2 regions of the Escherichia sp. XD33 genome follow, and region 2 is predicted to be linked to the other one. Evidence: predicted binding sites of a transcription regulator. Region 2 holds the regulator's gene; the other holds the start of a gene.
The links. The regulator ArgR, encoded in region 2, controls arginine synthesis, uptake and breakdown. The targets are predictions, from matches to a motif close to ANTGAATAAAAATACANT.
Positions count from the first base shown of each region.

Region 1: the regulator ArgR is predicted to act here: its motif matches at 5,410-5,427, upstream of argF (ornithine carbamoyltransferase).

Region 1 covers NZ_JAENDM010000007.1:133,150-139,607, reverse strand. The annotation lists gene holC (DNA polymerase III subunit chi) at 1-26, shown strand, start outside; gene valS (valine--tRNA ligase) at 26-2,881, shown strand; gene K0778_RS06895 (YjgN family protein) at 2,937-4,133, opposite strand; gene K0778_RS06890 (GNAT family N-acetyltransferase) at 4,326-4,829, shown strand; gene rraB (ribonuclease E inhibitor RraB) at 4,875-5,291, opposite strand; gene argF (ornithine carbamoyltransferase) at 5,453-6,458, shown strand, end outside.
Region 2 covers NZ_JAENDM010000026.1:37,186-43,643, forward strand. The annotation lists gene aaeB (p-hydroxybenzoic acid efflux pump subunit AaeB) at 1-568, shown strand, start outside; gene K0778_RS15755 (barstar family protein) at 660-932, shown strand; gene yhcN (peroxide/acid stress response protein YhcN) at 988-1,251, opposite strand; gene argR (transcriptional regulator ArgR) at 1,616-2,086, opposite strand; gene mdh (malate dehydrogenase) at 2,521-3,459, shown strand; gene degS (outer membrane-stress sensor serine endopeptidase DegS) at 3,522-4,589, opposite strand; gene degQ (serine endoprotease DegQ) at 4,679-6,046, opposite strand; gene zapG (Z-ring associated protein ZapG) at 6,200-6,458, opposite strand, start outside.

The DNA of each region.
Region 1 (6,458 bases), on a different contig from region 2:
ACCTGAATACGGCAACCTGGAAATAATGGAAAAGACATATAACCCACAAGATATCGAACAGCCGCTTTACGAGCACTGGGAAAAGCAGGGCTACTTTAAGCCTAATGGCGATGAAAGCCAGGAAAGTTTCTGCATCATGATCCCGCCGCCGAACGTCACCGGCAGTTTGCATATGGGTCACGCCTTCCAGCAAACCATCATGGATACCATGATCCGCTATCAGCGCATGCAGGGCAAAAACACCCTGTGGCAGGTCGGTACTGACCACGCCGGGATCGCTACCCAGATGGTCGTTGAGCGCAAGATTGCCGCAGAAGAAGGTAAAACCCGTCACGACTACGGCCGCGAAGCTTTCATCGACAAAATCTGGGAATGGAAAGCGGAATCCGGCGGCACCATTACCCGTCAGATGCGCCGTCTCGGCAACTCCGTGGACTGGGAGCGTGAACGCTTCACCATGGACGAAGGCCTGTCCAATGCGGTGAAAGAAGTTTTCGTTCGTCTGTATAAAGAAGACCTGATTTACCGTGGCAAGCGCCTGGTAAACTGGGACCCGAAACTGCGCACCGCTATCTCTGACCTGGAAGTGGAAAACCGCGAATCGAAAGGTTCGATGTGGCACATCCGCTATCCGCTGGCTGACGGCGCGAAAACCGCAGACGGTAAAGATTATCTGGTGGTTGCGACTACCCGTCCGGAAACCCTGCTGGGCGATACTGGCGTAGCCGTTAACCCGGAAGATCCGCGTTACAAAGATCTGATTGGCAAATATGTCATTCTGCCGCTGGTTAACCGTCGTATTCCGATCGTTGGCGACGAACACGCCGACATGGAAAAAGGCACCGGCTGCGTGAAAATCACTCCGGCGCACGACTTTAACGACTATGAAGTGGGTAAACGTCACGCGCTGCCGATGATCAACATCCTGACCTTTGACGGCGATATCCGTGAAAGTGCCCAGGTGTTCGATACCAAAGGTAACGAATCTGACGTTTATTCCAGCGAGATCCCCGCAGAATTCCAGAAACTGGAGCGTTTTGCTGCACGTAAAGCGGTCGTTGCTGCGGTTGACGCACTCGGCCTGCTGGAAGAAATTAAACCACATGACCTGACCGTTCCTTATGGCGACCGTGGTGGCGTGGTCATCGAACCGATGCTGACCGACCAGTGGTACGTGCGTGCCGATGTCCTGGCGAAACCGGCAGTTGAAGCGGTTGAGAACGGCGACATTCAGTTCGTACCGAAGCAGTACGAAAACATGTACTTCTCCTGGATGCGCGATATTCAGGACTGGTGTATCTCTCGTCAGTTGTGGTGGGGTCACCGTATCCCGGCATGGTATGACGAAGCGGGTAACGTTTATGTTGGCCGCAACGAAGACGAAGTGCGTAAAGAAAATAACCTCGGTGCTGATGTTGTCCTGCGTCAGGACGAAGACGTTCTCGACACCTGGTTCTCTTCTGCGCTGTGGACCTTCTCTACCCTTGGCTGGCCGGAAAACACCGACGCCCTGCGTCAGTTCCACCCAACCAGCGTGATGGTATCTGGTTTCGACATCATCTTCTTCTGGATTGCCCGCATGATCATGATGACCATGCACTTCATCAAAGATGAAAATGGCAAACCGCAGGTGCCGTTCCACACTGTTTACATGACCGGTCTGATTCGTGACGACGAAGGCCAGAAGATGTCCAAATCCAAGGGTAACGTTATCGACCCACTGGATATGGTTGACGGTATTTCGCTGCCAGAACTGCTGGAAAAACGCACCGGCAATATGATGCAGCCACAGCTGGCGGACAAAATCCGTAAGCGCACCGAGAAGCAGTTCCCGAACGGTATTGAACCGCACGGTACTGACGCGCTGCGCTTCACCCTGGCGGCACTGGCGTCTACCGGTCGTGACATCAACTGGGATATGAAGCGCCTGGAAGGTTACCGTAACTTCTGTAACAAGCTGTGGAACGCCAGCCGCTTTGTGCTGATGAACACAGAAGGTCAGGATTGCGGCTTCAACGGCGGCGAAATGACGCTGTCGCTGGCGGACCGCTGGATTCTGGCGGAGTTCAACCAGACCATCAAAGCGTACCGCGAAGCGCTGGACAGCTTCCGCTTCGATATCGCCGCAGGCATTCTGTATGAGTTCACCTGGAACCAGTTCTGTGACTGGTATCTCGAGCTGACCAAGCCGGTAATGAACGGTGGCACCGAAGCAGAACTGCGCGGTACTCGCCATACGCTGGTGACTGTACTGGAAGGTCTGCTGCGCCTCGCGCATCCGATCATTCCGTTCATCACCGAAACCATCTGGCAGCGTGTGAAAGTACTTTGCGGTATCACTGCCGACACCATCATGCTGCAGCCGTTCCCGCAGTACGATGCATCTCAGGTTGATGAAGCCGCACTGGCCGACACCGAGTGGCTGAAGCAGGCGATCGTTGCGGTACGTAACATCCGTGCAGAAATGAACATCGCGCCGGGCAAACCGCTGGAGCTGCTACTGCGTGGTTGCAGCGCGGATGCAGAACGTCGCGTAAATGAAAACCGTGGCTTCCTGCAAACGCTGGCGCGTCTGGAAAGTATCACCGTGCTGCCTGCCGATGACAAAGGTCCGGTTTCCGTTACTAAGATCATCGACGGTGCAGAGCTGCTGATCCCGATGGCTGGCCTCATCAACAAAGAAGATGAGCTGGCGCGTCTGGCGAAAGAAGTGGCGAAGATTGAAGGTGAAATCAGCCGTATCGAGAACAAGCTGGCGAATGAAGGCTTTGTCGCCCGCGCACCGGAAGCGGTCATCGCGAAAGAGCGTGAAAAGCTGGAAGGCTATGCAGAAGCGAAAGCGAAGCTGATTGAACAGCAGGCTGTTATCGCCGCGCTGTAATCAAAACACAGTAATGAAAACGAAGGCCGGAGCATGCTCCGGCCTTTTTTATCTCTTACAGAAATGGTAAAGAAGGCATAATTCCCCGTGAAATCCTGGCTAAGAAGCCTTTATCTGGTTGTTCTTCTTTATTGATTAAAGGAAGGTCATCCAAATCGCCCAGCAAATACGTATTTTTTGCCTGCCAGTCAATCATCCATATTTTCAGCAGTGGATAAGCCAGACCGCCCGTAATCCCGGATATCACCACCAACGCACACATGCGATAAAGCATACCGTGGTACGTTAAAGTTGAGCGAAAACGAATACGCCCATCATTCAGTGACAGGTTGCTCATAAAATGATTTCGCAACGACACCGTTAAATAACTGGTGCTAACAGCAATCCCAAAATAATAGATTAACTGCGCGATTATCATTTTACGTTGCATTTCCATAAATTGCTGTAAATTCTCAATATCATCATTTGCATACACAGAACTATCATACGCATTTAATATTTGATCGAAGATAATATAACCAGCAACAGCGAGAAAAGGTAATAAAGCTAAAAATGCGAGAATGGCATATTTTATACAATACGTAGTATCTAATTTCACCTTGAAACGATGTATACCGAAACTGGTATTGCTCCAGAGAAAACTCATTACCAGGCTATATAAAGTACCATTAAAAATACCAATGGAAACAATACCAACTATTGCCATCAGAACCACAGATATAATAACACTACTTGAACTATTGGCATGTAGCATCTTTGTCGAGATAAAGAAAACAGTCCCCATCCCAATGGCCATTAAAATCGGCAAGAAAAAGGTTACCCACCAGAACCCTTTCAAAGAGCAATTAAAACTAAATCTTACGCCGTTGAGACTGGTCATCAAGGCCTGATAACGCAGTCCTTTTGCTGCCATAAATATAAGCAAAACCAACAGTGACAAAGTCAAAACACAGCCAACAAGCGGCATATCTGCTGACACTGTCATTAAGATTGCGAAATAGAAAAAAACAAAAACAAGACAACTAACAAAAACATTCCCACCGGTAATTCCATAAGAAAATCGTTGTCCGTTAACTTCCATATTAGCATAGAGATAACGCTTACATTTCATTAATGCCCATGGTAAATAGATACCTAGCGTTATAATCGTTAACAACACATTCACCACACAAATAAGAAAATATCTCTCACCTGTGCCATGAAAAACAAACGAATGGGACGGAACATCCATTTCATTAATAACTTGAGCCATAAAAATTCCCTGAATTAAAAAATCCATTGATATAATTTATAGATACAGACAGTAAAATGTTCTGCCACGTTACAATACTCTTATCAGTAATAGGCTGGCAAAAACTTTATTACTTTATAAGTCGCTTGCGCACGTAAGAAGAGAGTGGTATTAAACAAATGTATAATTACTTTATTTTTATTGGGTTAAACTATGAATAACATTGCGCCGCAATCACCTGTAATGCGTCGCCTGACGCAGCAGGATAATCCCGCTATCGCCCGCGTCATTCGTCAGGTATCCGCCGAATACGGTCTTACCGCTGATAAAGGCTACACCGTCGCCGATCCGAACCTTGACGAGTTGTATCAAGTGTATAGTCAGCCTGGCCATGCATATTGGGTGGTTGAGTTCGATGGTGAAGTGGTCGGCGGCGGTGGGATTGCGCCATTAGCAGGTAGTGAATCGGACATTTGCGAACTGCAAAAGATGTATTTTCTTCCGGCTATTCGCGGTAAAGGGCTGGCGAAAAATCTGGCCTTAATGGCGATGGAGCAGGCACGAGAGATGGGCTTCAAACGCTGCTATCTGGAAACGACCGCTTTTTTAAAGGAAGCCATTGCGCTTTATGAGCATTTGGGCTTTGAGCATATCGACTATGCGCTTGGCTGCACGGGCCATGTCGATTGTGAAGTGCGGATGCTACGCGAACTCTAAAAAAATGCCCGCTAGTGTGTGCTATCGGGCATTTTAATCAATTAATTAGTGGCGAACCCCGTCATCGTCTTCATCGACAAAATCTTCATCGTCGCCGTCTTCGCCGTTAGGATCTTCAAAGTAAGTGCCCCAACCGTCGTACTCAACGTCAAATTTCTCCGCCAGCGTCATCAGTTGTTCAACCTGGGCATCGATCAGATCGGCATTCAACGCGCACTCGCTGAGGATGTCGCAGCAAATCACGATATCACCATCTTCAACTTCCAGCTCTTCTGGATCGGTCACTTCATAACCAAGTTTAAACGCTTCAACTGCTGCTTTTTCCAGGGTTTCCAGATCGTCTGCGGAAAGATGGTGTTCGATGGTGTACAGCGCGTCCGGATCGCTGCCATCTTCCAGTAATTCTTCAATAATCAAACGTGTTTCTTCACGCTGTTCTTCCAGTTGTTCCGGGTTTGCCATGGCTCATTCCTCTTAATGTCCTGCCGATACTCTTATTGTCACACACCACTGACATTGCCTCCACCTTTGTGACAAAGATTTATGCTTTAGACTTGCAAATGAATAATCATCCATATAAATTGAATTTTAATTCATTGAGGCGTTAGCCACAGGAGGGATCTATGTCTGGGTTTTATCATAAGCATTTCCTGAAATTACTCGATTTCACGCCAGCTGAACTCAACAGCCTGCTGCAGTTAGCCGCGAAGCTGAAAGCCGATAAGAAAAGTGGTAAAGAAGAAGCCAAACTCACTGGTAAAAACATCGCGCTCATCTTCGAAAAAGACTCGACTCGTACCCGATGCTCTTTCGAAGTTGCCGCATATGACCAGGGTGCTCGCGTTACTTATCTCGGCCCAAGCGGCAGCCAGATTGGTCATAAAGAGTCGATTAAAGACACTGCCCGCGTGCTTGGTCGCATGTATGACGGTATTCAGTATCGCGGCTATGGTCAGGAGATTGTCGAAACACTGGCGGAATACGCTGGCGTGCCAGTATGGAACGGCCTGACCAATGAGTTCCACCCCACCCAGCTGCTGGCGGATCTTCTCACCATGCAAGAGCATTTGCCCGGTAAAACATTCAACGAAATGACGCTGGTCTATGCAGGTGACGCACGTAACAACATGGGAAACTCGATGCTTGAAGCTGCGGCGCTTACCGGTCTGGATTTGCGTCTGGTCGCGCCAAAGGCATGCTGGCCGGAAGCTGCGCTGGTTACGGAATGCCGCGCCCTGGCACAGCAAAATGGCGGGGATATTACGCTGACGGAAGATGTAGCCAAAGGAGTTGAAGGTGCTGACTTTATCTATACCGATGTATGGGTGTCGATGGGTGAAGCAAAAGAGAAATGGGCGGAACGCATTGCATTGCTGCGTGATTATCAAGTGAACAGCAAGATGATGCAGTTGACCGGTAACCCGGAGGTCAAATTCCTCCACTGCCTGCCCGCGTTTCATGACGACCAAACGACGCTTGGCAAGAAAATGGCGGAAGAGTTTGGCCTACATGGCGGAATGGAAGTGACTGATGAGGTCTTCGAATCTGCCGCCAGCATTGTATTTGATCAGGCGGAAAACCGCATGCATACCATCAAAGCGGTGATGGTCGCGACGCTCAGTAAATTAA
Region 2 (6,458 bases):
TATTATCGTGCTGGATAACCCGATGACTTTCCATTTCAGTCAGTTTCTCGACAGCGCATTAGGGCAAATCGTCGGCTGTGTGCTCGCGTTCACCGTTATTTTGCTGGTGCGGGATAAATCGCGCGACAGGACTGGACGTGTACTGCTTAATCAGTTTGTTTCTGCCGCTGTTTCCGCGATGACTACCAATGTGGCACGTCGTAAAGAGAACCACCTCCCGGCACTTTATCAGCAGCTGTTTTTGCTGATGAATAAGTTCCCAGGGGATTTGCCGAAATTTCGCCTGGCGCTGACGATGATTATCGCCCACCAGCGCCTGCGTGATGCGCCGATCCCGGTTAACGAGGATTTATCGGCGTTTCACCGACAAATGCGCCGCACAGCAGACCATGTGATATCTGCCCGTAGCGATGATAAACGTCGTCGGTACTTTGGTCAGTTGCTGGAAGAACTGGAAATCTACCAGGAAAAGCTACGCATCTGGCAAGCTCCACCGCAGGTGACGGAACCGGTTCATCGGCTGGCGGGGATGCTCCTTAAGTATCAACATGCGTTGACCGATAGTTAAGTCAAAACCGACGCCAAAAGCGTCGGTTTTTTCATGGCTATACTTAGCGATGAACGGCAGAACTCGCCGTGAAACGTGACGGTGGCAACAGATGAATATTTATACCTTTGATTTTGATGAGATTGAGAGTCAGGAGGATTTTTATCGCGACTTCAGCCAAGCCTTTGGTCTGGCGAAAGATAAGGTACGCGATCTCGACTCACTATGGGATGTGTTAATGAACGATGTCCTGCCGCTACCACTTGAGATTGAATTTGTTCATCTGGGAGAGAAAACGCGTCGCCGTTTTGGCGCGTTAATATTGCTGTTTGATGAGGCAGAGGAAGAGCTGGAAGGGCATTTGCGTTTTAATGTTCGTCATTAGCGCAAAAAAAAGCCCCCGAACCGGGGGCAATATCGTCGGACAAGACGATGAGGGTTTATTTGTACAGTTCAGCCGTAGCGTGCCAGGTGTCACCGCTACGAGCTTCAGTAATCTGGTAGGCCGTTGCGCCTTTTTCTTCCGCTTTTTTGTTCAGCATTTCACGCATATCCATTGGCGAAGACGCCACACCACTTACAGATACGGTCCCGATTGCTTCACGATTTTGTGCTTGTGCAGCATCAATGGAGTCGGCAGCGAATGCACCGAAAGAGAGAACAGAAAGTACGCTTAATGCAGCAACAGTGGTTTTGATTTTCATGATTTTTACCTCGACATAATCTTTTAGCTGGGCCTTTGTTTCGTGACCCATATCACAAAATCAAGTATACACTAATTATTGAGCTAATTAATACCGCGCTAACTGTTTCAGTTGATACTAAGTGTTAAAAATGTGAATTTTAATAACAAAAAAGAATTAAAAATACGGTTATTTATCGTTAATTCTAGTTTTTTCAATTAGATAATGAATTTTGCATAATGTGCTTTTTTTACCTTATGTATTCATTGTGTGAATGACATGTCGCAGTAAAACGCACTATTCGTTAAATTAATCGCAGGGGAAAGCAGGGGGTTGAGAGGGATAAGCAACATTTTCCCCGCCGTCAGAAACGACGGGGCAGAGATTAAAGCTCCTGGTCGAACAGCTCTAAAATCGCTTCGTACAGGTCTTTGACGGTGAAACCGTTAGCAGGGGTGGTAAAGATGGTGTCATCGCCAGCGATGGTGCCCAGAATACCTTCTGCTTTGCCCAGTGAGTCCAGCAGGCGAGCAATTAACTGCGCCGCGCCAGGGCTGGTATGAATCACGACAACTGCATCGTTGTAGTCGATATCCAGCACCAGATTCTTCAATGGACTGGAGGTGGTTGGTACACCCAGTTCAGCTGGCAGGCAGTAAACCATTTCCATTTTGGCATTGCGTGTACGTACAGCACCAAACTTGGTCAACATCCGCGAGACTTTAGACTGATTAATATTGTCAAAGCCTTGCTCCTGCAACGCGGCGACGATTTCGCCCTGGGAGCTAAATTTCTCTTCTTTAAGTAATGCTTTAAATGCTTTAACTAGTTCTTCTTGCTTAGCCGAGCTTCGCATAAGTCACCCGATATGGTGGTTGATACAACATTATTGTGCATACAGATGAATTTTTATGCAAACAGTCAGCCCTGAAGAAGGCTGAAATAATGTTATGAAAGAGCGGGATTTTATCAAATTTCGTTATTGAGAAACATGCCTGCGTCACGGCATGCAAATTCTGCTTAAAAGTAAATTAATTGTTATCAAATTGATGTTGTTTTGGCTGAACGGTAGGGTATATTGTCACCACCTGTTGGAATGTTGCGCTAATGCATAAGCGACTGTTAATTACGTAAGTTAGGTTCCTGATTACGGCAATTAAATGCATAAACGCTAAACTTGCGTGACTACACATTCTTGAGATGTGGTCATTGTAAACGGCAATTTTGTGGATTAAGGTCGCGGCAGCGGAGCAACATATCTTAGTTTATCAATATAATAAGGAGTTTAGGATGAAAGTCGCAGTCCTCGGCGCTGCTGGCGGTATTGGCCAGGCGCTTGCACTACTGTTAAAAACCCAACTGCCTTCAGGTTCAGAACTCTCTCTGTATGATATCGCTCCAGTGACTCCCGGTGTGGCCGTCGATCTGAGCCATATCCCTACTGCTGTGAAAATCAAAGGTTTTTCTGGTGAAGATGCGACTCCGGCGCTGGAAGGCGCAGATGTCGTTCTTATCTCTGCAGGTGTAGCGCGTAAACCGGGTATGGATCGTTCCGACCTGTTTAACGTTAACGCCGGCATCGTGAAAAACCTGGTACAGCAAGTTGCGAAAACCTGCCCGAAAGCGTGCATTGGTATTATCACTAACCCGGTTAACACCACAGTTGCGATTGCTGCTGAAGTGCTGAAAAAAGCCGGTGTTTATGACAAAAACAAACTGTTCGGCGTTACCACGCTGGATATCATTCGTTCCAACACCTTTGTTGCGGAACTGAAAGGCAAACAGCCAGGCGAAGTTGAAGTGCCGGTTATTGGCGGTCACTCTGGTGTTACCATTCTGCCGCTGCTGTCACAGGTTCCTGGCGTTAGTTTTACCGAGCAGGAAGTGGCTGATCTGACCAAACGCATCCAGAACGCGGGTACTGAAGTGGTTGAAGCGAAGGCCGGTGGCGGGTCTGCAACCCTGTCTATGGGCCAGGCAGCTGCACGTTTTGGTCTGTCTCTGGTTCGTGCACTGCAGGGCGAACAAGGCGTTGTCGAATGTGCCTACGTTGAAGGCGACGGTCAGTACGCCCGTTTCTTCTCTCAACCGCTGCTGCTGGGTAAAAACGGCGTAGAAGAGCGTAAATCTATCGGTACCCTGAGCGCATTTGAACAGAACGCGCTGGAAGGTATGCTGGATACGCTCAAGAAAGATATCGCCCTGGGCGAAGAGTTCGTTAATAAGTAATTGATTAGCGAATAATAAAAAACCGGAGCACAGACTCCGGTTTTTTGTTTTGAGCACTCGACTTAATTGGTTGCCGGATATTCCTGAATGGTGACCTGCAGCGTTAACTGCTTATCATCACGCATCACTACAACCGGGATCACCGAACCAGGGCGAATTTCTGCCACCTGATCCATCGTCTCCAGAGCAGAGATGGCCGGTTTGTTATCCACCGAAATAATCAGATCGTTGACCTGAATACCCGCATTCGCCGCCGGGCCGTCAGGTGACACTTCATTAACCACGATCCCTTGCAGTTGATCTATACCACCGCCCTGCGCGTGCAGTGGTGCGATCTCGCGTCCGCCGATACCAATGTAGCCGCGGATCACGCGACCATCGCGGATCAGCTTATCCATAATTTTGGTTGCTAACTGGAAAGGAATCGCAAAGCCGATACCTTCCGGCGTTTCGCCATCGTTACTCTTATCAAACGACAGCGTGTTAATGCCCATCAGTTCTCCCAGCGAGTTCACCAGCGCGCCGCCAGAGTTACCGTGGTTAATGGAAGCATCGGTTTGCAGGAAGTTTTGCCGCCCGGTCGGGTTCAGACCAATTCGACCCGTGGCACTAATAATCCCCTGGGTAATGGTCTGCCCGAGGTTGTACGGGTTACCGATCGCCAGTACCACGTCGCCAATGTGCGGTACGCGACGTGCATTGATTGGAATGGTAGGTAAACCGCCAGTGGCATTAATTTTAAGTACCGCCAGATCGGTTAGAGAGTCAGATCCCACCAGCAATGCTTCAAATACACGTCCATCCTGTAAGGCGACGATGATCTGATCGGCGTCGTTGATGACGTGTTTATTGGTGATGATATAACCGCGTTGATCCATGATTACACCGGATCCCAGGGTGCGGATCTCAAGCTGGTTGTGAGAGTTGGTGTTCAAACCACGGTTGTAAACGTTAACCACCGCTGGCGCGGCGCGGCGAACCGCCAGATTATAGCTGGCAGGCGTCTCATCGGTACTGTCAAATTGCGGAGTGGAAAGCGGGTTAAGGCTGCGCAGCGAAGGCATGGCAACCAGCAGAATAGCGCCGACAATTAATCCAATCGCAACGGAACGTAAGAGCTTCACAAACATGATGGAGGCGTCATTAAAAAAGGGAACGGCAGCAGCATACCACGAGTTAACCGGACATCACACGTCAGCCTGATGCCCGGTTTACGACATTAACGCATCAGCAGATAGATGCTTTCATTGCCGCGTACAATTTGCAGGGCGATGATGGCCGGTTTTGCCGCCAGCACTTTACGCATTTCAGCAATCGAGTTCACCCGATCGCGGTTGACGCCAATGATCACATCGTCTTTTTGCAAGCCTGCCTGAGCAGCTGGGCTTCCTTTGACAACTTCATCGATTTTAATACCTTTGCCGCCATCTTTTAGCTGACCATCGCTCAACGTTGCACCTTCCAGCGTTGGCGTGATCATTTCAGCGCTGGCCGACGAAGAGGTGCTGGTATCGAGCGTCACTTCTACTTCCAGTGGTTTGCCATTACGCAGCAGGCCAAGTTTCACTTTTGTGCCCGGCTCGGTGGTCGCAATACGAGAGCGCAACTCAGCAAAGCTATTCAGCGGTTTGCCGTTGAGGCTGGTAATAATATCGCCCGCTTTGACGCCCGCTTTCGCTGAGCCAGAACCTGGCAACACTTCGCTGACAAACGCGCCACGCTGCACGTCAAGGTTGAAGGCTTTGGCGATATCGGCACTCATCTCGGTGCCTTTGATGCCTAACAAACCGCGTTTGATTTCACCAAAGTCGATAAGCTGCTGCGCCAGTGTTCGCGCCATATTACTGGGGATGGCAAATCCAATCCCGACGCTCCCGCCGCCAGGCGCAAGGATTGCAGTGTTGATGCCAATTAACTCACCGTTAAGGTTTAACAGTGCACCGCCGGAGTTACCGCGGTTAATGGAAGCATCTGTCTGGATAAAGTTTTCCAGACCTTCAAGATTCAACCCGCTGCGGCCTAATGCGGAAACAATGCCAGAGGTGGCGGTTTGCCCAAGGCCAAATGGGTTACCGACCGCCACGGCAAAATCACCGACGCGCAATTTATCGGAGTCGGCAATAGCGATTTGCGTTAATTTGCTCGGGTTTTGAATTTGCAACAGGGCTATATCGCTCTGGTCATCGCTACCAATCAGTTTTGCATCAAACTCGCGCCCATCATTGAGCTGAATACTGATTTTCTGTGCCTGATTAATCACATGGTTGTTGGTCAGCACATAGCCTTTACTGGCGTTGATGATGACACCGGAGCCTAAACCTTCGAAGGGTTGTGCAGGTTGATCCGGTAAATCATCACCAAAAAACTTTTTGAATTCTTCCGGGATTTTCTGTCCCTGACTGGCCGTTCCTTCCACCCGTACGCTCACCACTGCCGGAAGCACTTTTTCCAGCATTGGAGCCAGACTGGGGAGGGGGGCCTGATCGGCAACCTGGCCTGGAATCGACGCGACGGCCTGAAATGACGCCGAGAGAGTTAACCCGACACTTAACGCTAATGCACTCAACAGCTGGGTTTGTTTTTTCATTATTCCTGCTCTCGTACCTGAATGATAAGAAAAGAGATTCAAAACAGTTTGATGTTATTGAATTTTCAGACGGCTAACAATGAGACACCAGATTAAATGATAGTCGGGGAGGGAGAGAAGAGGAGGGCGCAATGGCTGCGCCCGAAAAATAAATTAGTCGCGCTTCGCGCCAGTACGCAGCAGGCCGGATGCGCCTTCAGAATAGTCGCGAGGCATCTGCACCGGTGCCTGATCGTTGCTGGCTTCAGACTCTGCCAGACGATTACGGAACGGGTTTGCTTCAGCAGACAGTTCCGGCAGCAGGCTGCTGGAGCTTTTCGCCATGTGCTGATACAGCTGGCGATAGTCGTGCGCCATGGTATCCAGTAATTCCGCGCTGCGGGCAAAGTGGCTAACCAGCTCTTCGCGATAC